3 regions of the Pseudoalteromonas sp. 10-33 genome follow, and region 2 is predicted to be linked to each of the others. Evidence: predicted binding sites of a transcription regulator. Region 2 holds the regulator's gene; each other region holds the start of a gene.
The links. The regulator sigma-54, encoded in region 2, starts transcription at its own class of promoters, with help from an activator protein. The targets are predictions, from matches to a motif close to GTTGGCACGNNNNTNGNNT.

Region 1 (8,153 bases), on a different contig from region 2:
GATGGTGCCGTAGTGACGTTTACAGGGCTTGTGCGAGAATTTAGTAGCGGCGATAACGTAATTGCACTCGAGCTTGAACACTACCCAGGTATGACTGAGCAATTACTGCAATCGATAGCTGAGCAAGCGCAAACACGCTGGCAACTTGCTCGCATAAGCATTATTCATCGAGTTGGTTATTTAGCCCTTGGCGAGCAAATTGTATTTGTTGGCGTAACCTCTCGCCACCGCCAAGCTGCCTTTGAAGGCGCACAATTTATAATGGACTACTTAAAAAACCACGCCACATTTTGGAAAAAAGAGCATTTTAAAGACTCATCAAACTGGGTTGAGTTTAAACAAAGCGATAAGCAAGCACTGGATAAATGGCAAAATATCGAACAGGATGCAATTAAGTAAATGCATATAATCTCTACCAATACCTCTAAAATAAAAACGGTTGCTCATAACGGCAAAGCCATTAAAACCGGTATTTTTAAAACGCCAACCAATGAGCCTGTTGTTATTGAAAAGCTACATATAATAGGTGATGAACAAGCCGATTTAGTCAATCACGGCGGTATTGATAAAGCAGTATATGCATTTTCGCACAATCATTATGATTACTGGCGGCGCACCCTTGAGAATGATGATTTAGCAGTAGGTGCCTTTGGCGAAAACTTTACAATTTCAGAGCTTGATGAAGCTAATATTCATATAGGCGATCGTATTCGTATAGGTACTGCGCTGCTTGAAGTAAGTCAGCCTCGTGTGCCGTGCTTTAAATTGGCTATTGCACTTAATAATAAACAAAGCCTAAAACTGTTTACTCAGTATTACCACACGGGTGTTTATTTTAGAGTGCTTGAGCAAGGTATTGCTAAAACAGGGGATGCAGTTACTATTGAACAGAAAGCTGAGCATAACATTTCAGTAAAAACCTTGTTTCAGGCGTTTTTTGATAAACACTACCCAGATTATGAAAGCATATTATTAGCCGCACTTGAACTACCCGAGCTTGCGCTTGAGTGGCAAGCTAAAATTAAAAAAAAGCTGTTTACTTAGGTATAAGGCAATTTTAATATTCCTGGCTGTGGTTAATCGCTAGTCAATCCCATTTATTTCTTTAACTAGTCTCTAATGAGCATTACTAAGTTCAACTATTTTGTTGGCGACCGCATAAAGTGAACTATGTGAATCCATAGCTTGTTTTTGAAGTTGCTTGTGGGCATGCTCTTCACTTATTTTTAGTTGCTCTATTAAAATATATTTTGCTTGATGAATCACTTTTTGTTCGTTAATGACTTGCTTTGCATCAACCAGTGCCTGATTAATTTGTTTAATATGCTGGCTTTGCTCCAAAATTAAGTCGTACATGGTTTTATTACTATTAAGCTTGCTCGCTGCCGTATTAATTGGTTCATGATTTGTAACTGCCAATTGTCCGTCATTTGCAGGCATATATTGTTGCTCTAAGGTATTGAGTATTTGTTTGTTGGAATTTAATTTTCGTTGAGCGCATGCAATTTGCATTGCTGCAGAGTCGATTAAATGATCGCTAATGTTTTGCTCTATTTTATGCATAATATCAATACGCGTTGTGGTTACTTCGTACCACACTTCGCTAAGCTGCGACAAAGGCTGTGTATTGTCGTCATCAAGTTTTTGTAACAAACTTCTTAGTTGATCTACTTGCTTATTTACCGGGTGCTCTATCAAAGTGTTATAGCATTTAAGTAAATGGTCGTCTGCGTACTCATAAAAAAACGAAAAACGATGACTTTGCTCTTGAACAAAGTGAGCAAGTTGCATTTTTTGATCTTGTGTAAATTTACTCGCAGCAAACGCTTGTGCTCCGCAGGCGCGCTCTTGGCCAGCGTATTCTTTACCTTGCATAAAATTAAAATATGCAACTAATACGCGAGTCACATGCGGATCGCTTGCGCCATCAGCAGCTTCTAAAATAATATTTAACAAACTGGCTATAAGTTGCGTAAATGATTGAGTTGCGTGCACAGGTGTTACGTTTTGTTTACCAATTTGATAGCGTAAAGCGGGCAGCACGTCTAGTGCCTGTAAACTGTAAGTAATTAAATTATATAACCTTGAATGACCTTGGTCTGCATTATTCGTTATATAGGTTGTTTTTAGAGAGTCGTAAAAGGTTTCTTGTGCGATTTGTGTAATGGGTCTTTGCTGTGTTAGCTCATTGCTAAAACGTGAGCTTTTTGAGGCTAAAAATATGTTGCTCATAGCACGTTCTTTTTGTAACTGGTGCACAAAATCACCTAGTTTAGTGAGCGAGGAACAGCTATTTTGTAGCTGCTTTAAAGCATGAATTTCTTGGTACTTTGCCGCGAGTAAAAACTGTTTTGTGAGAGGATTGCTTGTTTGCATAGGTTTGTTCCGCACTTTTTTGTTTTTGAAGTGCAACCCTTGTTCCAATCATGAATAAAATTAACTATTGAATTTAAAATCAATCTAAAACAGCCGCTTGTGTTTATATTTATATTTTAAAGGTATTTCTCATTTTATTTTAGGTACGCATAAATCCCCTTTTTGGTGCATAAAAAAGGAATATTGCACTGCTAATATTGTACATAAAAAGCACGCTTACCCCTGGGGAGGAAATAAGCGCGAAGAGTGCATTATGTATTAAATCTTCGTTACGTATTAACCGTTAGAGCTAAAAGCTCTGGGCTAATAGCCATTTTATGATTTATAACTTCTCCAATAATTATAAGAGTAGGGCCTTGCAGGTTATGACTAAGGTGATCATTTACTACTTTTTTTAATGTGCTGGTGATCACTTTTTGCTTACTTGTTGTGGCGTTTTCTATAAGTGATACTGGCGTAGTACTTGGCCAATTTACCGACTGAAGGCCGTTACTCAGCTCTTTTAATCGTCCTAAGCCCATATAAACCACTAAAGTTGGATTATTGTTACCTTGCACAAAGGCGTAATTGCTCCAGCTTGGCAGTTTTTTAGGATCTGCAAATTGGGCAGTTAAAAACGTGACGCTTCGCGCTACATCACGTGCTGTGAGCGGAATGCCTGTATATGCAGAGGTCGCACATGCAGTGGTAACGCCAGGTACAATCGCAAAGCTAATATTATGCTTTGTGAGCGCATCGGCTTCTTCGTTTATACGTGCAAATATACTCGGATCGCCTCCTTTTAAACGTACTACGTTTAACCCTTGTTGAGCATATTTAACGAGTAGGGCGCAAATATTGGCTTGTGTCATTGAATGCATACCCGCTCGTTTGCCTACAAATACACGCTGCGCTTTTTTAGGTAATGTTTTTAGTAAATCTTCGCTCACAAGCCAGTCATATAAAACGACGTCGGCTGTGTGTATTAAACGCTGCGCTTTTACGGTAATTAGCTCTGCATCGCCAGGGCCAGCACCAACAATATAAACATGGCCGTTTTTGCCCCCTTTGCGATTAAGCTTAACGCCATTGGTAAGTTTATTTACAAATTTGTTTAGCCAACCATTTTCAATACCCGAAAAATAAGAAAGCACGCTCATAATAATCTCCTTAAGCAACCGCTTTAATTACTTTCGGCTCGGCGCTTATAAGTACGTTACCGTCTTCAATTTTTGCATCAAAAACCGGTAAATGTATTGCTTCAGCTTCTAGGCACTCGCCCGTTGCTAAACAAAAATGCTGTTTATATAACGGCGAAGCCACAACCAGTTTTTCATTTATAGAGCCAATAATACCGCGCGATAATACGTTCGCTTTTCCAATTGGGTCGTAGTTACTAATGGCAAACACGCTTTCTTTACTTTGTGGTACATAAAAAATGGCCACTTGCTGATTATTAACTAATGCGCATACACCACTGTTAGCAACTAGGTCGTCGATTGTTCCAATATTATGCCAAGACATCAGCTTGCTCCTCTTCAAGTTCCATTACTGGAATACGGTTTTGAGTAATTAGTTGTTCGCGTTTTTCAGCGTCTGTAGCTGGGCGAATTTGATTACGCTCTTGTACAAATAAAATATTGTCATCGGGATTAGGGCTATTAACAAACTGGCGAAAACGCTTAGAAGCTTCAGGGCTTTCTACTGCTTTTTTCCACTCACATGCATATGTTTGAGTAATAAGCTCCATTTGTTCTTCAAGCTCTTGGCAAATACCTAAGCTGTCGTCTATTACTACACTTTTAAGGTAGTCTAGGCCGCCTTCAAGGTTTTCCATCCATACAGACGTACGCTGTAATTTGTCGGCGGTTTTTATGTAAAACATTAAAACGCGGTCTATGTATTTAATAAGAGTGGTTGTATCTAAATCGGTAGCAAATAAATCGGCGTGACGAGGGCGCATTCCGCCATTACCACACACATATAGGTTCCAACCGTTTTCAGTGGCAATAATACCTATATCTTTACTTTGTGCCTCGGCGCATTCGCGGGTACAACCCGACACGGCCATTTTAAATTTATGCGGTGAGCGTAACCCTTTATAGCGGTTTTCAATTTCTATGGCGTGGCCAACACTGTCTTGTACACCATAACGACACCACGTACTTCCCACACATGACTTAACCGTTCTAAGAGACTTACCATAAGCGTGACCTGTCTCAAAGCCAGCTTCAATGAGTCTTCCCCAAATAACGGGCAGCTCTTCTAAACGTGCACCAAATAAATCGATGCGCTGTCCGCCGGTCACTTTACAATAAAGGTTAAAGTCTTTTGCTACTTGGCCAATTACAATGAGTTTGTCGGGCGTTATTTCGCCGCCAGCAATACGCGGTACTACAGAGTACGAGCCGTCTTTTTGCATGTTAGCAAGGTAAGTGTCGTTAGTATCTTGCAGGCCAACATGGGCGGGTTCTAAAATAAAGTCATTCCATGTTGAGGCTAAAATAGAAGCGATAGCAGGTTTACAAATTTCACAGCCGTGCTGTCCACTGCCGTGTTTAGCTAATAAATCATCAAAGGTTTTAATGCTTTCTACTTTAACCATATGCAGCAGCTCTTGGCGAGAATACGCGAAGTGCTCGCACACATGGTTGTTTACTTCAACACCACGACTCGCTAACTCATCATCGACTACCGATTTAAGTAAAGCGGCACAGCCACCACAGCCACTGGCCGCTTTTGTGCACGATTTAACCGCGGCTAAATCGCATGAGCCACCATCAATAGCACCCACAATGTCGCCTTTACTCACGTTATGACACGAACAAATGGTGGCTGTATCGGGTAGGGCGCTGCCCGCTAGTGAAGGTGCGCCAGCGCTGTCTGGTAAAATTAAACACTCAGGATGTTCTGGTAAGTCCATGTCGTTTAACATGTACTGAAGTAGCGTATCGTAATCACTAGTATCGCCAACAAGTACTGCACCAAGCAGCTTATCGCCGGTTTCATTTAGAATGATTTTTTTATAGCAGTCTCTAATTGGATCTTGGTAAATAAGCTCTTTGCAGTTGGGTGTTTTTGCATGAGCGTCGCCAATAGATCCTACTTCAACACCGAGCAGTTTTAACTTAGTGCTCATATCGGCACCTGAAAATTCAAGTTCGCCGCCACTTAGCTGGCTTGCTGCAACGCGGGCCATGTTGTAGCCAGGTGCCACTAAACCAAATAGTTTTTTGTCCCACAAGGCACATTCGCCAATAGCTAAAATATCAGGGTCTGAGGTTTGGCACTGGTTATTAATAATAATGCCACCGCGCTCTCCGAGTTCTAACTCAGCCACTTTACCCAGTTGATCATAAGGGCGAATACCCGCAGAGAACAAAATTAAGTCGGTTTCTAAAAACGTACCGTCTGAAAAGTTAAGTCTAAAGCGGCTACTTTCACCTTTAACTATTTCGCTGGTTGCTTTTGAGGTATGAACAGTAACGCCAAGTTTTTCTATTTTATTTTTTAATAGCGTGCCGCCTTGCTCGTCGAGTTGGACCGCCATAAGTTGCGGTGCAAACTCAACAACATGTGTATCAAGCCCTAATTGTTTAATGGCGTTTGCGGCTTCAAGCCCTAATAATCCCCCCCCAATTACTACACCACTTTTACTCGCTGCGGCACTGGCTTTTATTTGCTCTAAATCCTCTAGGGTGCGATAAACCAAGCAATGGGGTTGATCGTTTCCCTTAATTGGCGGTACAAACGGGAACGAGCCCGTAGCAAGTATAAGTTTGTCGTACGGGTATTGATCGCCAGTTTGAGTAGTTACTACTTTATTTACTCTATCAATGCCTTCAACCCACTGTTTAGTATGCACATTAATATTAAGTTGTTGATAGTTATCTAAAGTTGTAAGTGCTAAATCGGCGGCTGTTTTGCCATCAAACACGCTTGATAAATAAACGCGGTCGTATGCAAGATTTGCTTCTCCACAAAGTACTGTAATATTTGCTTTGTCATCGCTTTGGCGCATTTGCTCAACAAAATGATGTCCGACCATACCATTGCCGATAATGAGTATTTTTTGCGAGGTTTGCATTAGGCATTCCTTAATGTGACGGTTTAAATGTTAAAAACAAAAAAAGCCCGCCACAGATACAAGTTCATGTAACTGCGAGCGGGCTTCTTTGCCTGTGGTCATAACAACCTAAATGTATGCCGTTAAAATAACGGGCTTGTATTTTATTAAAGCAATAACCTAGCCATAAAATTAAGTTGCTGATTAATAAGGTTATTAATGTTTATTTTAAATAGTAGAATCTAATAAAGTACTTTTTTGGTGCAGGGTTTGTATTAATTAGTGCAGTTTAAATGAATTTGGGACTAATAATGCACAAGTTACTTAATAGAGGACCGTATAGGTGGGAGTTTGAAGGTTAAGCTAAAACTACGTTGCATACAGCTGTTGTGGTCAACTAATTCCGGACAGTAAATTAAGTTTTTCTTCTGCTATAGCAGGGGCAACCATTTGGTTGTGGCTATGTGGCCTGCGCCAGTTATAATAATTCATTAAATAATAGCTAATATCTTTTTCAGCTTCTTGGTAATTACTATAACCTAACGAAGGAACCCATTCCGTTTTTAAGCTTCTAAATAGGCGCTTCATCGGGGCATTATCCCAGCAATTTCCTCGGCGGCTCATACTTTGTTCTATACGGTAACGCCACAGCCTTTGTTGAAACCTTTTTGCGCTGTACTGACTGCCTTGGTCTGAATGAAATATAAGCCCAAGTGGCTTGCCTCGTTGCTCGTATGCTCTATCTAATGCTTTAATAACTAAGTCAGTATCAGGCTTATCTGACATTGCCCAGCCAACCACACGACGAGCAAATAAGTCGATAATAACAGCTAGATAAGACCATTTATTACCTGTCCAAATATACGTAATATCCCCACACCAAACTTGGTTTGGGCCATCAACGTCAAACTCACGGTTAAGTATGTTTGGAATATCTAGCCGCTCCACCGTCGCTAATTTATATGAATGAGGCCCTGGTTGTTTGCATACCAATCCCAAGTCACGCATGATGCGGAGTACCTTAAAGATACCAATAGGTAAGCCAGCGTGGTTTAGCATCGCCACTAATGTGCGGCTACCAGCAGCTCCACGACTGAGTGAGAATAACTCACTAATCGTTGACCTAAGCTGCACCTCTTCAAGCTTAATTGATGCCACACGCTGCTTAAAATCATAATAACTAGAACGCGGAACATCAAACACGCTACAGACCATTTCTAAAGACTCATGCTCACTTAAATGGCCTATCAACGAATATTGTTCATCTCGTCTGACATTAAGAGAGCGGTAGCCTTTTTTAAAATTGTTTTTTCTCTTTCAAGTCGATTAATTTTAGCTTCAAGCTCCTGAATTTTAAGCTGTTCAGGAGTAAGAGCTTTAGAGTTTGGTGTTGTGCCACCACGCTCATCTTGTAATTGTTTAACCCAGCGACGAAGAGCTGTTTCACCGACTTCTAGTGAGCGAGCAGCTTCAGGGAATGAGTATCCTTCATCAAGGACTAATTTTGCTGAATCAAGTTTAAACTCTTGAGAAAAAGAGCGACGTTGTTTTGTCATAGAACACCTCAGTTTGAGTGGTAATAATACCACCTAAATTGGTGTCCGGTTTCATTGAATCACAACAAGCACACATTACATGAGTGATAAGAACCCAAATTAGGGCTAGTGATTACAGATTTTATCAGTAAGTTATTGATTATTTATATAGACAAAAAGAGTAATCAAAGCTAAAT
Region 2 (8,153 bases):
ATGAGTACATTAAAAGCAGAGCTATTAGCCAAAAGCTACAAAGGCCGAGAAGTCGTTAAAAATGTAGGCTTAGAAGTTAAAGCCGGCAGCATAGTGGGCTTACTTGGTCCTAACGGTGCAGGTAAAACCACCACGTTTTATATGATTGTAGGCTTAGTCCCTAGCGATAAAGGTAAAATATCTATCGACGAGAACGATATTACTCTTTTACCTATGCACAGTCGTGCTAGATTAGGCATTGGCTACTTGCCGCAAGAGTCGTCTATATTCAGAAAGTTAACCGTATATCAAAACTTAATGGCTATTTTAGAAACTCGAAAGGAGCTCACTAAGCAAGCCAGAGAAGATACACTTAATAATCTATTGGATGAATTTAGCATTCAACACATTCGCGACAGCAAAGGTATGGCACTATCGGGCGGAGAGCGTCGCCGAGTAGAGATTGCACGTGCTTTAGCAGCAGATCCAAAGTTTATTTTATTAGACGAGCCGTTTGCCGGCGTTGACCCTATTTCAGTGTTGGATATTAAAAAAATTATTGAACACCTTAAAAACCGTGGTATTGGTGTATTAATAACAGACCATAATGTAAGAGAAACCCTTGATGTTTGCGAAAAAGCCTACATTGTTTCTCATGGGGAACTGATTGCTTCTGGTACCCCTGAACACGTATTAAACGATAAAACTGTACGCGATGTATATTTAGGCGAGCAATTTAGGCTGTAACATTTACGCCTTATTTGTATGCATCTGCTAGTATTAATTATAACAACTTAAAAGGATTGTTAGAGATACATGAGGCAATCACTACAGCTGCGCATGGGCCAGCAACTTACAATGACACCTCAGTTGCAGCAAGCTATTCGCTTGCTGCAATTAAGCACATTGGATCTTCAGCAAGAAATACAAGAAGCGCTCGACAGCAACCCATTACTTGAGGTTGAGGAGCAAGACTATGCCGATGACCTTGCAGGCAAAAATGAGCAAAAAGCAGATAATGATGAAGTGACAGTAAGTGCATCTGCAGATGAAGCCCCCAGTGAGTATGAACAAGACAGTGGTGAAGCCCTAGCAAAAGATACCGTCAGTGACGACATGGCAATGGACGTTAGCTGGGATGAGTACATGAGTGCCGCCCCAGCATCGTCTTCAGGCCCCATGCCTGAAGATGAGTCTATTTATCAAGGTGCATCGACTGAAACGCTTCACGAATACTTAATGTGGCAATTACAACTAACGCCATTTAGCCCTACGGATGAAGCGATTGCTATTGCAATAGTTGAAGCCGTGGACGACTCAGGCATATTAACCCTCAGCTGTGAAGAAATTTTAGAGAGCTTTAATCAAGATAACGACGATGACGTTGAGGTTGAACTTGATGAAATAGAAGCAGTTTTAAAGCGTATTCAATTATTTGACCCTGTTGGTATTGCAGCACGAAGCTTACAAGAATGTTTGTGTATTCAGTTAAATCAATTTGATAAAGGCACTCCTTTTATTGACGAAACAAAAATGATTTTAACCGAGCACATAGATTTGTTAGCTGCTCGCGACTATCGTACATTAATGAAAAAAACGAAGCTCAAAGAAGATGAGCTTAAAGAAGTAATGACACTTATTCATACGCTTAACCCAAAGCCTGCAGACACAATAGTGCGAGAAGAGTCTGAATATGTAATACCAGATGTGTCAGTTAAGAAAATTAAAGGCCGCTGGGTGGTTGAACTAAACCCAGACAGCATGCCAAAAATTCGTGTAAACAGCCAATATGCTGCAATGTCGCGTACAGTTAAGTCGAGCGGTGATAGCCAATTTATTCGCTCACATTTACAAGAAGCTAAATGGTTTATTAAAAGTTTAGAAAGCAGAAACGACACGCTTTTAAAAGTAACTAACTGTATCGTAAAGCAACAACAAGGTTTTTTTGAACACGGTCCAGAAGCCATGAAACCTATGGTTTTAAATGATGTAGCCGAAATGGTAGAAATGCACGAATCGACAATTTCGCGCGTAACGACTCAAAAGTACATGCACACACCGCGTGGAATATTTGAGCTTAAATACTTTTTCTCAAGCCATGTAAGCACCGAAAATGGTGGAGAATGTTCATCCACAGCGATACGAGCACTTATCAAAAAACTAATCGCAGCAGAAAACTCAGCAAAACCATTGAGTGATAGCAAAATTGCGGATATATTGGCTGAGCAAGGAATTAAAGTAGCAAGACGTACAATCGCAAAATACCGCGAATCTCTTGCTATTCCACCGTCAAATCAGCGAAAGAGCCTGATCTAAGACGCTAAACAAAGAGGGTAATGCTTATGCAACTAAATTTAACTGGTCGTCATGTAGAACTAACTGATTCATTAAGAGACTATATAAATACCAAATTTGCGAAGCTAGAAAGGCACTCTGATCATATTAATAATGTTCATGTCATTCTTGATATAGAAAAATTAAATCAAAAAGCAGAAGCAACTATTCATGTAAGTGGCGCTGAATTATTCGCATCCACTGAACATCAAGATATGTATGCAGCGATTGATTCATTAATTGATAAGCTTGACCGTCAAGTAATTAAACATAAAGAGAAGCTTGCTCGACACTAATATGATGAAACTAAGTTCACTTATATGCCAGGACTGCAGCAAAGCTGCGGTCCTTTTTAATAGTAAAAAAAGAATTTTAGAGTTTATTAGCGAGCTTGCTCACGATAAATTACCTTATTTGTCTCAACAAGATATTTTGGGCGCCTTATTAACCCGCGAAAAGCTAGGTAGTACAGGAATAGGAAGAGGCATAGCTATTCCACATGGTCGAATGAGCGGCGCACAAGAACCTTTAGCATTAGTATTAGTAAGTGAAACACCGATTAACTTTGATGCTATAGACAATCGACCAGTTGATATTTTTGTTGCACTCATCGTACCTGATGGTGATAACCAGCAACACTTAAAGACGCTAGCGACGATAGCTGATAAACTAAAAAATAAAGAATTTTGCAAGCAGCTACGCTGTGCTAAATCGGATGCCGAGCTGTATCAAATTATTGTTGACCAATCGTAATAAATTTTAAGGGTGATTAATGGAGTTGATTATCATAAGTGGCCGTTCTGGTTCTGGTAAGTCGGTTGCTTTACGCGTTGTTGAAGATCTAGGTTATTATTGCGTAGATAACATCCCTGTAAATTTATTACCTTCTTTGGTAAGAAGCGTTTCTGATAACTACGATAAAATCGCTGTTAGCATCGATGTGCGAAACTTGCCAAAAGAACAAGATGAATTTAATCACATTATTGAATATTTACCGGGTTTTACAAAACCAACGCTATTTTATTTAGACAGTGAAGATCAAACATTAATAAAACGCTTTTCAGAAACAAGACGTTTGCACCCTCTATCAATCGATTCGCTACCGCTTGATTTAGCCATAAAAAAAGAAAAAGAACTACTTGATGTGCTCACTACTCGTGCCGATTACATGATAGATACCAGCGACTTGAGTGTTCATCAACTCGCTGAATCGATTCGTGAAAAAATATTAGGTAAAAAAGACAAGCAGCTGATTGTCACATTTGAATCATTTGGTTTTAAACATGGCATTCCTAAAGAAGCAGACTACGTATTTGATGCACGTTTTTTACCTAACCCACACTGGGAGCCTGAACTAAAACCACTCAATGGCTTAGACCAGCCAGTAAAAGATTATTTAGCTAGCCACAGCATAGTTCAAAAGTTCACATGGCAAATTCAAACTTTTGTGCAAACATGGTTACCTCATTTAGAACGCAATAACCGTAGCTACTTAACGATTGCTATTGGTTGTACTGGCGGACAACATCGCTCTGTATATTTAGCGCAAACAATTGGTGAAAGCTTTGCAGTTACGCATCCTAATGTAAAAATACGCCACAGAGAACAAGAAAAATAATTTATATAAACTAATAACCTGTTCAGCTTTGATAGAGTAATGTATGCGCATACAAGACACTTTTTTAATACAAAATAAATTAGGGCTACATGCCAGAGCCGCGACAGTCTTGGCTCAACTTGCTGTTAAATTTGATGCTTCAATCACTTTATTTCAAGATGACAAAGAAGCTGCTGGTGATAGTGTATTAGCACTGATGCTACTTGAAAGTAGCCAAGGTAAAGAGGTTAAAGTGGTATGTGAAGGACCTGATGCAAAACAAGCTTTAAATGCAGTTGGAGAGCTTATTTCGCAACGATTTAACGAGCAAGAGTAACGTTAATTTTTAACAATTAAATAAAATAACTATAATCAGAAATAACTGGCTAATAGTTCGTACTCTCCCACCCACTAAGTAACAGTTACAATATAAATAAAGGACGCCAATGCCCGAAGCTTTTGAACAAGACTACCCACTACAACAACTAAAACAAGTGACTAAGTCACTTAATAGTGGCCAGTTTGTTCAAGTTAGACGCATGCTCGCAAAAACCGCCCCATGTGATACTGCTTTATTATTGGAGTCGTCTCCTCATAAAATTCGTCGATTACTTTGGCAACTTGTTGACCCTGATGTTCAAGGTGACGTACTAGAAGAGTTATCAGAAGACGTACGTTTAGGCATCATAGCCCAAATGGAACCTGAGCATATTGCTGCCGCTACTGAAGACATGGGGCACGATGACTTAGGTGAAGTGTTACGTAGCTTGCCTGACACCGTTTATAAAGACGTTGTTAGCGCTATGGATATTCAAGACAGAGAGCGCGCAACACAGGCGTTGTCTTATCAAGAGCGTTCTGCTGGCGCACTCATGAACACCGATACGGTAACTATTCGTCCAGACGTTACCATTGATGTAGTACTGCGCTACATTCGACTTCGTGGAGAGTTACCTGAAGGCACAGATGATCTGTATGTAGTTGATAAACATAACTGCTTTATTGGTGCTTTATCGCTGAGTACATTACTGACTAATTCACCTGAAAAAATTGTTCGCGACTTAATGGATGAAGAGTGTGAGTCAATTCCAATATCTATGGATGAAAGTGAAGTTGCACAACTATTCGAACGCCATAATTGGATCTCTGCCCCTGTTGTTGATGATAATGATCAGCTGCTAGGTCGTGTCACAATCGATGATATTGTCGACGTTATACGAGAAGACGCCGAGCATAGCTTACTGAGCTTGGCAGGTCTTGATGATGAAGAAGATACCTTTGCTCCCGTCTTAAAAAGCTCGAAAAAACGCTCAGTATGGTTAGGAGTTAACTTATTGACGGCGCTTGCGGCCGCCTTTGTAGCTAGTTTTTTTGAAAGCACACTCGATATTTTACCTATATTAGCAGTGCTTAATGGCATTGTACCTTCTATGGGTGGTGTTGCTGGTAGCCAGTCGCTTACGCTTGTTATTCGTGGTATTGCTGTCGGTCATATTAATCAAACTAACCAACGTTTTTTAATGATGAAAGAACTGGCCATAGGTGCGCTTAATGGTATTTTATGGTCATTATTAATAGCGGGTGTCATTGCACTATGGCAATGGGACTTTATGCTCGGCGGCGTGCTTGCTTTTGCTATGTTTATGAATCTAGTGGTAGCCGGCGTGGCTGGAGCGAGTATCCCTATTTTACTTAAAAAAATGAATATAGACCCCGCACTTGCAGGTAGTGTAGTGCTGACAACAGTTACCGATATTGTGGGTATTTTTGCCTTTTTAGGCACCGCTACCTGGCTATTAATATAAGCATAAAACTGTCACAAAAAAACGCGCAGTTAATGTATAGCTGCGCGTTTTTAGTTACCCAGTAGAAACTACCTGGCTTTTTGTCTATTTCCACCCACTTTAGGTTTTGTATTAGCCTTTTTAAATTGGCTAAATCCCGTATGGCGTGTAAGCGCTGGGCGACCACCTTTGCCGCCTTTATTAACGGTTTTACCCGCTTTTTCATCGCGGCCTTCTTCTGGCACTAAACAATTTGGCCCTTTGCCAATTAAATTAGCCTTACCCATTTTACGAAGTGCTTCACGTATCATTGGCCAACCTGATGCATCGTGGTAGCGCAAAATAGCTTTGTGTAATCTACGCTGGCGAGCTCCTTTTGGCACAGGCACTACCTCACTATTATTTTTAATATTACGTAAAGAGTTCATCTCTGTATGATAAATAGTGGTTGCATTGGCCATAGGTGATGGGTAAAAATTTTGAACTTGATCTAACTTAAAGTCATTTGATTTAAGCCATAAAGCCATATTAACCATATCTTCGTCTTTGGTTCCCGGGTGGGCAGAAATAAAGTACGGAATTAAATACTGCTTTTTACCTGCTTCTTTTGAGTACTTATCAAATAACTCTTTAAATTGGTCGTAAGCGCCCATGCCAGGTTTCATCATTTTGGATAATGGGCCGTCTTCAGTGTGCTCTGGTGCTATTTTTAGGTAACCACCCACATGATGCGTCACCAATTCTTTTACGTACCGAGGATCGCGTACAGCAAGGTCATAGCGAACACCCGAAGCGATTAATACTTTTTTAATCCCTTTTACGCCACGCGCTTTTTTGTATAAATCGATAGTAGGAGTGTGATCAGTATCCATGTGCTTACAAATGTCAGGGTATACACATGATAAGCGTCGGCAAGTGCTTTCCGCTTTTTTACTTGTACAACGTAGTTTGTACATATTGGCCGTTGGCCCACCTAAGTCGGAAATAACGCCTGTAAAACCAGGCACTTTATCTCTGATCTGTTCAATTTCTTCAATAATTGATTCTTGCGAGCGACTTTGAATAATACGCCCTTCGTGCTCTGTAATCGAACAGAATGAACATCCACCAAAACAGCCACGCATAATATTAACCGACGTTTTGATCATGTCGTAAGCGGGAATTTTAGCGTCGCCATAGCTTGGATGAGGAATTCGTTGGTAAGGTAATCCAAATACTGCATCCATTTCATGTGTTTCTAACGGGTAAGCCGGTGGGTTTACCCAAATAGAGCGATCCCCATGACGTTGAAACAACGCTCTTGCACAACCAGGGTTAGTTTCTTGGTGTAATATCCTTGAAGCATGGGCGTATAAAGGTTTGTTAACACTTACTTGCTCGTAGGCTGGGAGTTTAACATACGTTTTTTCCCATGGCTTAGGACGCGCTGGTTGCACTGTAATGGGCTTTGCAGCTTCTGCCTTTAAATCAATACCGGCTTGCTTAAATTCAGATTTACTGCAGCCAACATCATCGGCTCCGTAAGGATTTGGAATAGGGTCTATTTTACCAATTTTATCAATTGCAGTTGAGTCACTGCCACGCCAGCCAGGTAGTGGCTCCTTGCGGATAACAGCGGTACCACGGATATCTTGAATCGTATCCATCGTTTCGCCACCGGCAATTCGGTGGGCAACTTCAACTAATGGGCGCTCAGCATTTCCGTAAATTAATATATCGGCTTTTGAATCAAACAAAATGCTACGGCGCACTTTTTCTTGCCAATAGTCATAATGAGCAATCCTACGAAGGCTTGCTTCAATACCACCAATAACGATAGGAATACCTTTATATGCTTCACGACATTTTTGAGAATAAATCATCACAGCACGGTCTGGTCGCTTGCCCCCTAAGTTGTCAGGAGTATACGCATCGTCATGACGCATTCGCTTTTCAGCTGTGTAGCGGTTAATCATCGAATCCATGTTGCCGGCCGTTACACCAAAAAATAGGTTTGGTCTGCCAAGCTCCATAAATGCATCTTTTGTATCCCATTTAGGCTGAGCAATTATACCCACCCTAAACCCTTGCGCTTCAAGTACACGCCCAATTACGGCCATACCAAAACTTGGGTGATCAACATATGCATCACCACTAATAATTATTATGTCGCAGCTATCCCAGCCAAGTGCATCCATTTCTTCGCGTGATGTAGGTAAAAATGGTGCGGTGCCATAACACTCAGCCCAATACTTTGGGTAAGAGAATAAGGCGCGCTTAGCTTTGAGTGTGCTCATAAATGTGACCGTCGAATAACAAAAGGCGCAAATTATACACCATAGCCTTGTTTATATATATAACATTACAGGGTATGAAATACCTTTAACGCTAAGCCTATAATTATCTATGTATTTTGTTTACTAATGAACTCCAATAACTTGTTTTCAGGCATTGGCTTTGCGTACATAAACCCTTGCACT
Region 3 (8,153 bases), on a different contig from region 2:
GGTGCGTTCACGTAAAGCAGGTAAACGAAGGCGTACTACATTTAAGCGATGAAATAAATCGTCCCTAAACTTACCTTGTTTAACTAAGTCTTCTAAGTTTTGATGTGTTGCGGCAATGATACGTACATCGACTTTGATGCTTTGATGTCCACCTACACGGTAAAATTCACCATCGGCAAGTACGCGTAAAAGACGGGTTTGCACATCAAGCGGCATATCACCAATTTCATCTAAAAATAAAGTGCCGCCATTGGCTTGCTCAAAGCGACCTTTTCGTACGCTATCGGCACCAGTAAAGGCTCCTTTTTCATGGCCAAACAGTTCAGACTCAACTAATTCTTTTGGAATAGCGGCCATATTAAGGGCGATAAACTGGTTTTCTTTACGGGGACTGTGGTTATGCAGTGCACTTGCAACGAGCTCTTTACCTGTACCCGACTCACCATTAATCAAAACACTCATGCTTGATGCTGACAGTTTACCTATCGCTCTAAATACTTCTTGCATAGCGGGTGCTTCACCAATGATGTGAGCACTTTTTGGAGGCGCTTGCTTACGTTTGGTTTTTTTTGTGGAATTTGCTCTAAATGCGCTTTCAACAAGTGCAACAGCTTCATTTAAATCGAATGGTTTAGCTAAGTACTCAAATGCCCCTTTTTGAAAGGCGTTCACTGCTGAATCTAGGTCTGAGTGCGCAGTCATTATTATTACTGGCAAGCCAGGGTTTTGTTCTGCGATGAGTTCAAGTAGCGCCATGCCGTCCATACCGGGCATTTTTACGTCCGACACCAAAACAGCTGGCTGGCTAAATTTTAATGCATTAAGTACATCTTGCGCATTGGCAAAACTTTCTACATTAAAACCAGAACGTTCTAGTGCTTTTTCAAGTACAAAACGAATTGATGCGTCATCATCTACAAGCCAAACTGTTTTCATGCAAACTCCAAACATTAATCTGCAAAGGGCAGATAGATATTAAATTCAGTATGTCCAGGCCAGCTATCACATTCAATGTAGCCATCGTGTTGATCAATAAGCGTTTGCGCAATCGAGAGTCCAAGTCCAGAGCCACCTTCTTTATTGGTGATCATAGGGTAGAACAATGTTTCACGTATGCTGTGATCAATGCCTGGTCCGTTATCAGATATTTGGATCAACAAGGCTTTTTTAGGAGCCTTACCCGGGCGGCGATGCTGATGATTTATTCGTGTTTTTATTTTTATCTCACCACCATCAATAAGCGCCTGCTGAGCATTACGAACAATATTCAAAACAACTTGTTGTATTTTGCTCTGATCAATAAACACATCAGGGATACTAGGGTCGTAGTCTTTTTTCAATTCAATATTTGTACAATTATCGAGTGTGCTTAACTTCACAACCGACTCTAACGCTTGGTGTATATTAACGTAAGATTTTTGCGGAAGCTGATTAGGCCCTAAAAGTCTATCTACTAATTCACGTAATCTGTCTGCTTGCTCTATAATGAGCTCAGCGCATTGATTTCTTTCTTGCTGATCAACCTCATATTGCAATAACTGCGCCGCTCCGCGGATTCCACCCAAAGGATTTTTAATTTCGTGTGCTAAGCCTCTTATTAAATTGCGTGCAGCTTGGTATTGGTGCATTTGATTTGAGGCCTGATCGTGTTTTATTTCGTCGTCTGTTTGGCGACACTCTAATAGAATATAAGCAATCCCTTTAAAGTTAATTCGTCTTGAATTAACGCTTACTTTGGCATGGCGAGAATCGCTAAACACCACGTCAGCTCTGTGTTGTTGGCAATCAACACCATCAATTAATGAAAACTGCGCTATTCGTTTTAAGTCAATTGAATGGTAATTAAAAAGGGTATCAAAGGGCTGTTTCAATAAGCGCTTAGTAGCAAGGCCAAGTAACTCACTGGTACTGGTATTTGCATAAACAACCGTAAAGTTTTTATCGAGAAGCATGACCGACGTTGTTTGATTTTGCCATATGGCATCAAGCAATTCAGGGCTAAAATTTTCGTTATTAATCATGTTTGCACCATTTTAGTGCGCAGGTGTTTGCAGGCCAGGTTTTATCTAAAATGAGCTGCTGCGCCTAAGTATTAAGTTTCGCTTTAATTGCCATGGGTTTTGCCTTTTCTGCGCATATTAAATATACGAGGCTCGCTCACAGCGATAATTTGGTTTTTCTCGTTAAACAGCCTCAGTTGAAGCATGTGTTCACCGGCTTCAACATCAGCAATTGCAAATACGGAGTTGTTTATTGCAGGGCCGTTTGCTTCTCCATTAACAAGCAATTGAATGGTATACCCTGTTTTAAAGCTCGGGATTACCCGGCTGGTGACGTATATTGTTCCGGTATTTTCATGAATGGTTTGATTGTGCTCAGGTGACGTAATGGCAATACCAAACCCTGTTTTTTTAGTATGGGATTGGCTGCTGAGAGTCGCTATATCTTTAGCGGGTATAGTTAAACTTTGGCTAGAGAGTTTGACCTCTGTAGCACCTTTACGCGGTGTATCTGAAAACACTAAAACGCCATTTTGATCCTTCCAAGCGTAAATTCTTTTTTCACCCGCATAACCATAATTACTTAATCCTAAAGTAATCATTAGCAATAAAGTTTTACTATTCACACTGCTACCCTGCAATTTTTATGATGGCTTAACTTTAGTGGAGTTTGATTTAATTTACCATTAAAAAAGCCCGCTTAGCGGGCTTGAGAACACACATTCTTTTACAGTGTTAAATTAACAGCTGTAGTACATTTCAAACTCAACTGGGTGAGTTGTCATGTTAAGCTTTTCAACTTCTTGACCCTTAAGTGCAATGTAAGCATCAATTAGGTCATCAGTGAATACACCACCTTGAGTTAAGAACTCACGGTCAGCACTTAGTGCATCGAGTGCTTCACCAAGTGAAGATGCAACTTGTGGAATTTCTGCTGCTTCTTCTGCTGGTAAGTCATATAAATCTTTATCCATTGCATCGCCAGGGTGGATCTTGTTTTTGATACCATCAAGGCCAGCCATAAGCATTGCTGAGAAAGCAAGGTATGGGTTAGCTGTTGGATCTGGGAAACGTACTTCAATACGACGACCTTTCGCAGATGGTACCACTGGGATACGAATTGAAGCAGAACGGTTACGTGCAGAGTATGCAAGCATTACTGGCGCTTCAAAGCCCGGTACTAAACGTTTGTACGAGTTAGTTGATGCGTTAGCAAATGCGTTAATAGCTTTAGCATGCTTGATAATACCGCCAATGTAGTAAAGCGCCTCTTCAGATAGGCCGCCGTACTTATCGCCAGCAAACAAGTTTACACCGTCTTTAGCTAAAGACTGGTGACAGTGCATACCAGAACCGTTATCACCAACAATTGGCTTAGGCATAAATGTAGCTGTTTTTCCGTATAAATGAGCCATGTTATGAATAACATATTTCATTTCTTGGATTTCATCCGCTTTTAAAACCATGCTGTTAAAACGCGTTGCGATTTCGTTTTGGCCAGCTGTTGCTACTTCGTGGTGATGTGCCTCTACCACTTGACCTAGTTCTTCAAGCACTAAACACGTAGCTGAACGCCAATCTTGTGAAGAATCAACAGGTGAACAAGGGAAGTAACCGCCTTTAACACCTGGACGGTGACCAGTGTTACCGCCTTCGTAATCTTTATCTGAGTTCCATGCCGCTTCAACAGCATCAACTTTGTACATTGAACCAGACATATCTGATTTGTATTTAACATCGTCGAAAAGGAAAAACTCTGGCTCTGGGCCAAATAACACAGTATCTGCGATACCTGTAGATTTCATGTACTCTTCAGCACGTTTTGCAACAGAGCGTGGGTCACGCTCGTAACCTTGAAGTGTAGAAGGCTCTACAACGTCACAACGTACAATTAATGTTGTTTCTTCAGTGAATGGGTCAAGTTTTACTGATTCAGCAACAGGCATTAATACCATGTCTGATTCGTTAATGCCTTTCCAGCCAGCAATTGAAGAACCGTCAAACATTTTACCGTCTTCGAAAAAATCTTCATCAACTTGGTGATGAGGAATAGATACATGTTGCTCTTTACCTTTTGTATCAGTAAAGCGTAAATCAATGAACTTAACGTCATTTTCTTTAATAAAATCTAAAACCGATTGTGACATGTGTCCTCCAACTATTGGGTTTTGTTATTGCTGCATAATTGCTTTGGGATTTATTAAGCTGATTTTGTGCCATTTTTATAACTCTATGTTTATAGGTTAAAAAAACTTAGTTGCTACAATATGGGGCATAAAACAGCACCAATATGGTGCGGTTAAATTCCACTTTGGTGCAAGCTGTGCCCGCTCTATTTTGTTGTTAATTTAATCGCTCGAAATCAGCATAACCTAAATGTAAAAGAGTGCCAAAAATATCGTATAAATAGTGTAAACTGCATTTTTGAAAAAATAATGACAATTTATTTCATATAATTGTCATATATAAAACAGATACTTAGTAAAAGTATTGAGAAAGTTTTGAAAATTGTATTGGATAAACTTTCATCCATGTCATTAATGAGGGATAATATGCGCCCTTTTAAATCCTATGCTTGGACATCTCGTGAAAACGCAGATGAGTGCGTAGATCTTGCAGGATCATTGAGAATTTAATTTCTCTGAGTAAATATATGAGCATCGAACAGTTAAGAAATATAGCGATTATCGCGCACGTTGACCACGGTAAAACAACTCTGGTTGACAAACTACTTGAGCAATCAGGTACATTAGAAACACGCGGCGGTAACGAAGAGCGCGTGATGGACTCAAACGACATTGAGAAAGAACGTGGTATTACCATTTTAGCTAAAAACACAGCTATCTCTTGGAATGATTACCACATCAATATCGTAGATACCCCGGGACACGCCGATTTCGGTGGTGAAGTTGAACGCGTACTTTCGATGGCTGACTCAGTATTATTACTTGTTGATGCTCAAGAAGGTCCAATGCCACAAACGCGTTTCGTAACGCAAAAGGCATTCGCGCAAGGCTTAAAGCCAATCGTAGTTATCAATAAAATTGATAAGCCAGGTGCACGCCCTGATTGGGTTATGGATCAAATCTTTGATTTATTCGATAACCTTGGCGCAACTGACGAACAGTTAGACTTTAAAGTAATATACGCATCAGCTATCAACGGTTGGGCAACATTAGATTTAGACGAGCCATCAGACAACATGGAACCTATGTTCAAGATGATCGTTGATGAAGTATCACCACCGGATGCAGATCCTGAAGGTGACTTCCAAATGCAAATCTCTCAGCTTGATTACAACTCTTACAAAGGTGTAATTGGTATTGGCCGTATTAAGCGCGGTTCTGTTGCGACTAACCAACAAGTGACGGTTATCAGTGCTGACGGCACGACTCGTAACGGTAAAATTGGTTCAGTACAAAGCTACTTAGGCCTTGAGCGTATCGACACTGATAAAGCTTACGCTGGTAACATTGTTACTGTAACAGGCTTAGGCGAGCTTAAGATTTCAGATACGCTTTGTTGTCCTAACAACGTTGAAGCATTACCACCACTAAGTGTTGATGAGCCTACAGTAACAATGACGTTCTCTGTAAACAACTCTCCGTTCTGTGGTAAAGAAGGTAAGTTTGTAACATCACGTAATATTCGTGAACGTTTAGACAAAGAATTAGTACACAACGTAGCACTTCGTGTTTCAGATACCGATAACCCTGACAGCTTCCGCGTATCGGGTCGTGGTGAATTACACCTAGGTATCTTAATCGAGAACATGCGTCGTGAAGGTTACGAGCTAGCTGTTTCTCGTCCAGAAGTAATCTTACGTACTGTTGATGGTGTGTTAGAAGAACCGTATGAAACACTAACGATTGACTGTGAAGAAGAGCACCAAGGTTCTATCATGGAGCAAATTGGTCTTCGTAAAGGTGAGTTAACTGACATGGCACCAGATGGTAAAGGTCGTATGCGTATGGACTTTATGATCCCAAGCCGTGGCTTAATTGGTTTCCAAACTGAGTTCATGACTTTAACTTCAGGTTCTGGCTTACTTTACCATACGTTCGATCACTACGGTCCGCACAAAGGTGGCGAGCTAGGTGTTCGTAAGAACGGCGTAATGATTGCTAACGCAACAGGTAAAGCACTTACTAACGCATTATTTAACTTACAAGAGCGCGGCCGCTTATTTATCGGTCACGGTGTTGAAGTTTATGAAGGTATGGTTATCGGTATTCATAGCCGTGATAACGACCTTACTGTTAACGCGCTTAAAGGTAAGCAACTTACTAACGTTCGTGCATCTGGTACAGATGAAGCACAAACATTGACACCAGCACTTAACTATTCACTTGAGCAAGCGCTTGAGTTTATTGCTGATGATGAGTTAGTAGAAGTTACACCTGAGAACATTCGTATTCGTAAACGTCATTTAACTGAAAATGAGCGTAAACGTGCGGGTCGTGCTCCTAAAGCTTAGTTGCTTTTAGAATAAAAATTTAGAAGCCGCTGTATTGAAAAATACAGCGGCTTTTTTATTTTTAAAGCAAGAGAAGCTTTCAGTTTTTAGTTATCAGTATTGAGCTCTAAAAGCGCAGCGCCTCTTAACCTCTTTGTGAATATTTTACTTAAATATTTTACTTAAATATTTTTTGCACAAGGAGAAGAGCATGAGAAGTGAAAGAGTAAGAGCTGAAACAATCGATAATGCGGAATATCAGTGTTCGTTGGCGGGATATTTTTCGTTGGGTTTCGCTTTGCTCAACCCAACCTACGTCTCAACTATTTATTAGTCGTTACTTCATGGCAGTAGAGTGGTTTTGCCAAATGTGTCAACGACTCTAGTTCGTTCTATGACGAATCTGCCACAATGTATTTATCTCTATAAGCGCAGTGCCTCTTATCCTCTTTGTGAATAATTCACTTAAAGATTTTTTGCACAAGGAGAAGGGAGTGAGCAGTAAAAGAGTTAGAGCAGAAACAATCGATAATGCAAAGTATCAGTGTTCGCTGGTAGGATGTTTTTTTGTTGGGTTTCGCTGTGCTGCGCTCAAACCCAACCGTTTTCAGTTGTTAGTGGTTACTTATTTTTTGGCTGCAGGGTGATTTTGCCAAATACATCTGCGTCTATAAAACCACGGTTTCTACTGCCGTCAACAGGCTGTACTTCGTGTGAACCCATAAAGTGCTCGCGTGTTTCACTGCCATCGTTATCGCAATAGGCGAGCATAAAACCAATAACTTGTTTTTCTGTTAATTTAAGTGGTGTATTTTTTGCGTCTTGTTGATAATCATTAGGGTAGAGTTTTATCGCAACTTCCCAAGTAATGTTATAGGGTGCAGTGGTATTGCGTTTCCAGTTGCTAACTAAGTGGTCGGTATATAAGTGCGCTTTTTTATCAGGGCCGTAATCGGCAGCTTGGTTATCAAGGCCAATGTGGTACGCTAAAGCGGTGTGGTTAAATTGGTGAATCCCGCCCGATGCATCGCTATCTATAAATATTTCAAGGGCATCGTCATCCCAATATTTATAGGTTGGGTCTGGGTGTGTATCTATTAAAACATCATCTACAATATCGGCTTGTAGGTATAAGAATTTTTCATCCCACAATAAGCGATAGCGGCCTTTAAAATCGGCATCGTTTGAAGGCAGTGTACCATCCATTAAATGTGGCATATCGTGCCAAGCAGCCTTATCCCATGCGCTTTCAGATACGCCGTCAATATTAATAGGGGTTGATGTGTATTTTACGTCTGCCGCCATTATTTGGGTGCTGATTAATAAGCTTGTTGCTAAGAGTATTTTTTTCATTAATAGCCTTACTAATTGAAGATGACTTAGCTTGGCCTAAGTGACTATTAAAAACAAATATATATGTGTATTTTAACTAATAGCACCAGTAATGCTGTCTTTTAACGCGAGCATTAATAAGTGGGCACTTTCGCCAGACATTTTAAATGGATTAAAATCAACAGAGCCTGAAAATTTCAGATTCAGTGATTCGGTTACCCTAGATTGTGGAACATAACCCATAGACCACTTTTCAAATTCTCTTTCTGGAATTTGGGTATAGTTAAGCATAATTACATTGTGGTGACGCTTGTCATTTAATATTTGTTGATAGGTATTATTTACTGCGGTTCTGGAGCCTTCAA

Region 1: nirB (nitrite reductase large subunit NirB) is a predicted target of sigma-54. The motif match lies at 6,592-6,610, and genes of this name have one in related genera.
Region 3: glnA (glutamate--ammonia ligase) is a predicted target of sigma-54. The motif match lies at 4,203-4,221, and genes of this name have one in related genera.

The regions. Positions count from the first base shown of each region.
Region 1 is NZ_LOFI01000014.1:32,402-40,554, forward strand. Features, by position in the region: gene moaE (molybdopterin synthase catalytic subunit MoaE) at 1-399, shown strand, start outside; gene ATS76_RS10265 (MOSC domain-containing protein) at 400-1,044, shown strand; gene ATS76_RS10270 (nitrate- and nitrite sensing domain-containing protein) at 1,117-2,376, opposite strand; gene cobA (uroporphyrinogen-III C-methyltransferase) at 2,646-3,515, opposite strand; gene nirD (nitrite reductase small subunit NirD) at 3,526-3,879, opposite strand; gene nirB (nitrite reductase large subunit NirB) at 3,866-6,442, opposite strand; one part of gene ATS76_RS10290 (IS3 family transposase) at 6,815-7,722, opposite strand; one part of gene ATS76_RS10290 (IS3 family transposase) at 7,722-7,977, opposite strand.
Region 2 is NZ_LOFI01000001.1:231,772-239,924, reverse strand. Features, by position in the region: gene lptA (lipopolysaccharide transport periplasmic protein LptA) at 1-4, shown strand, start outside; gene lptB (LPS export ABC transporter ATP-binding protein) at 1-726, shown strand; gene ATS76_RS01075 (RNA polymerase factor sigma-54) at 796-2,295, shown strand; gene hpf (ribosome hibernation promoting factor) at 2,322-2,609, shown strand; gene ptsN (PTS IIA-like nitrogen regulatory protein PtsN) at 2,614-3,066, shown strand; gene rapZ (RNase adapter RapZ) at 3,086-3,931, shown strand; gene ATS76_RS01055 (HPr family phosphocarrier protein) at 3,975-4,247, shown strand; gene mgtE (magnesium transporter) at 4,357-5,715, shown strand; gene ATS76_RS01045 (YgiQ family radical SAM protein) at 5,784-7,970, opposite strand; gene ATS76_RS01040 (bifunctional diguanylate cyclase/phosphodiesterase) at 8,078-8,153, opposite strand, start outside.
Region 3 is NZ_LOFI01000004.1:87,046-95,198, reverse strand. Features, by position in the region: gene ntrC (nitrogen regulation protein NR(I)) at 1-936, opposite strand, end outside; gene glnL (nitrogen regulation protein NR(II)) at 951-2,021, opposite strand; gene ATS76_RS05110 (DUF4124 domain-containing protein) at 2,105-2,626, opposite strand; gene glnA (glutamate--ammonia ligase) at 2,741-4,147, opposite strand; gene typA (translational GTPase TypA) at 4,654-6,477, shown strand; gene ATS76_RS05095 (CBM9 family sugar-binding protein) at 7,078-7,809, opposite strand; gene ATS76_RS05090 (BLUF domain-containing protein) at 7,882-8,153, opposite strand, start outside.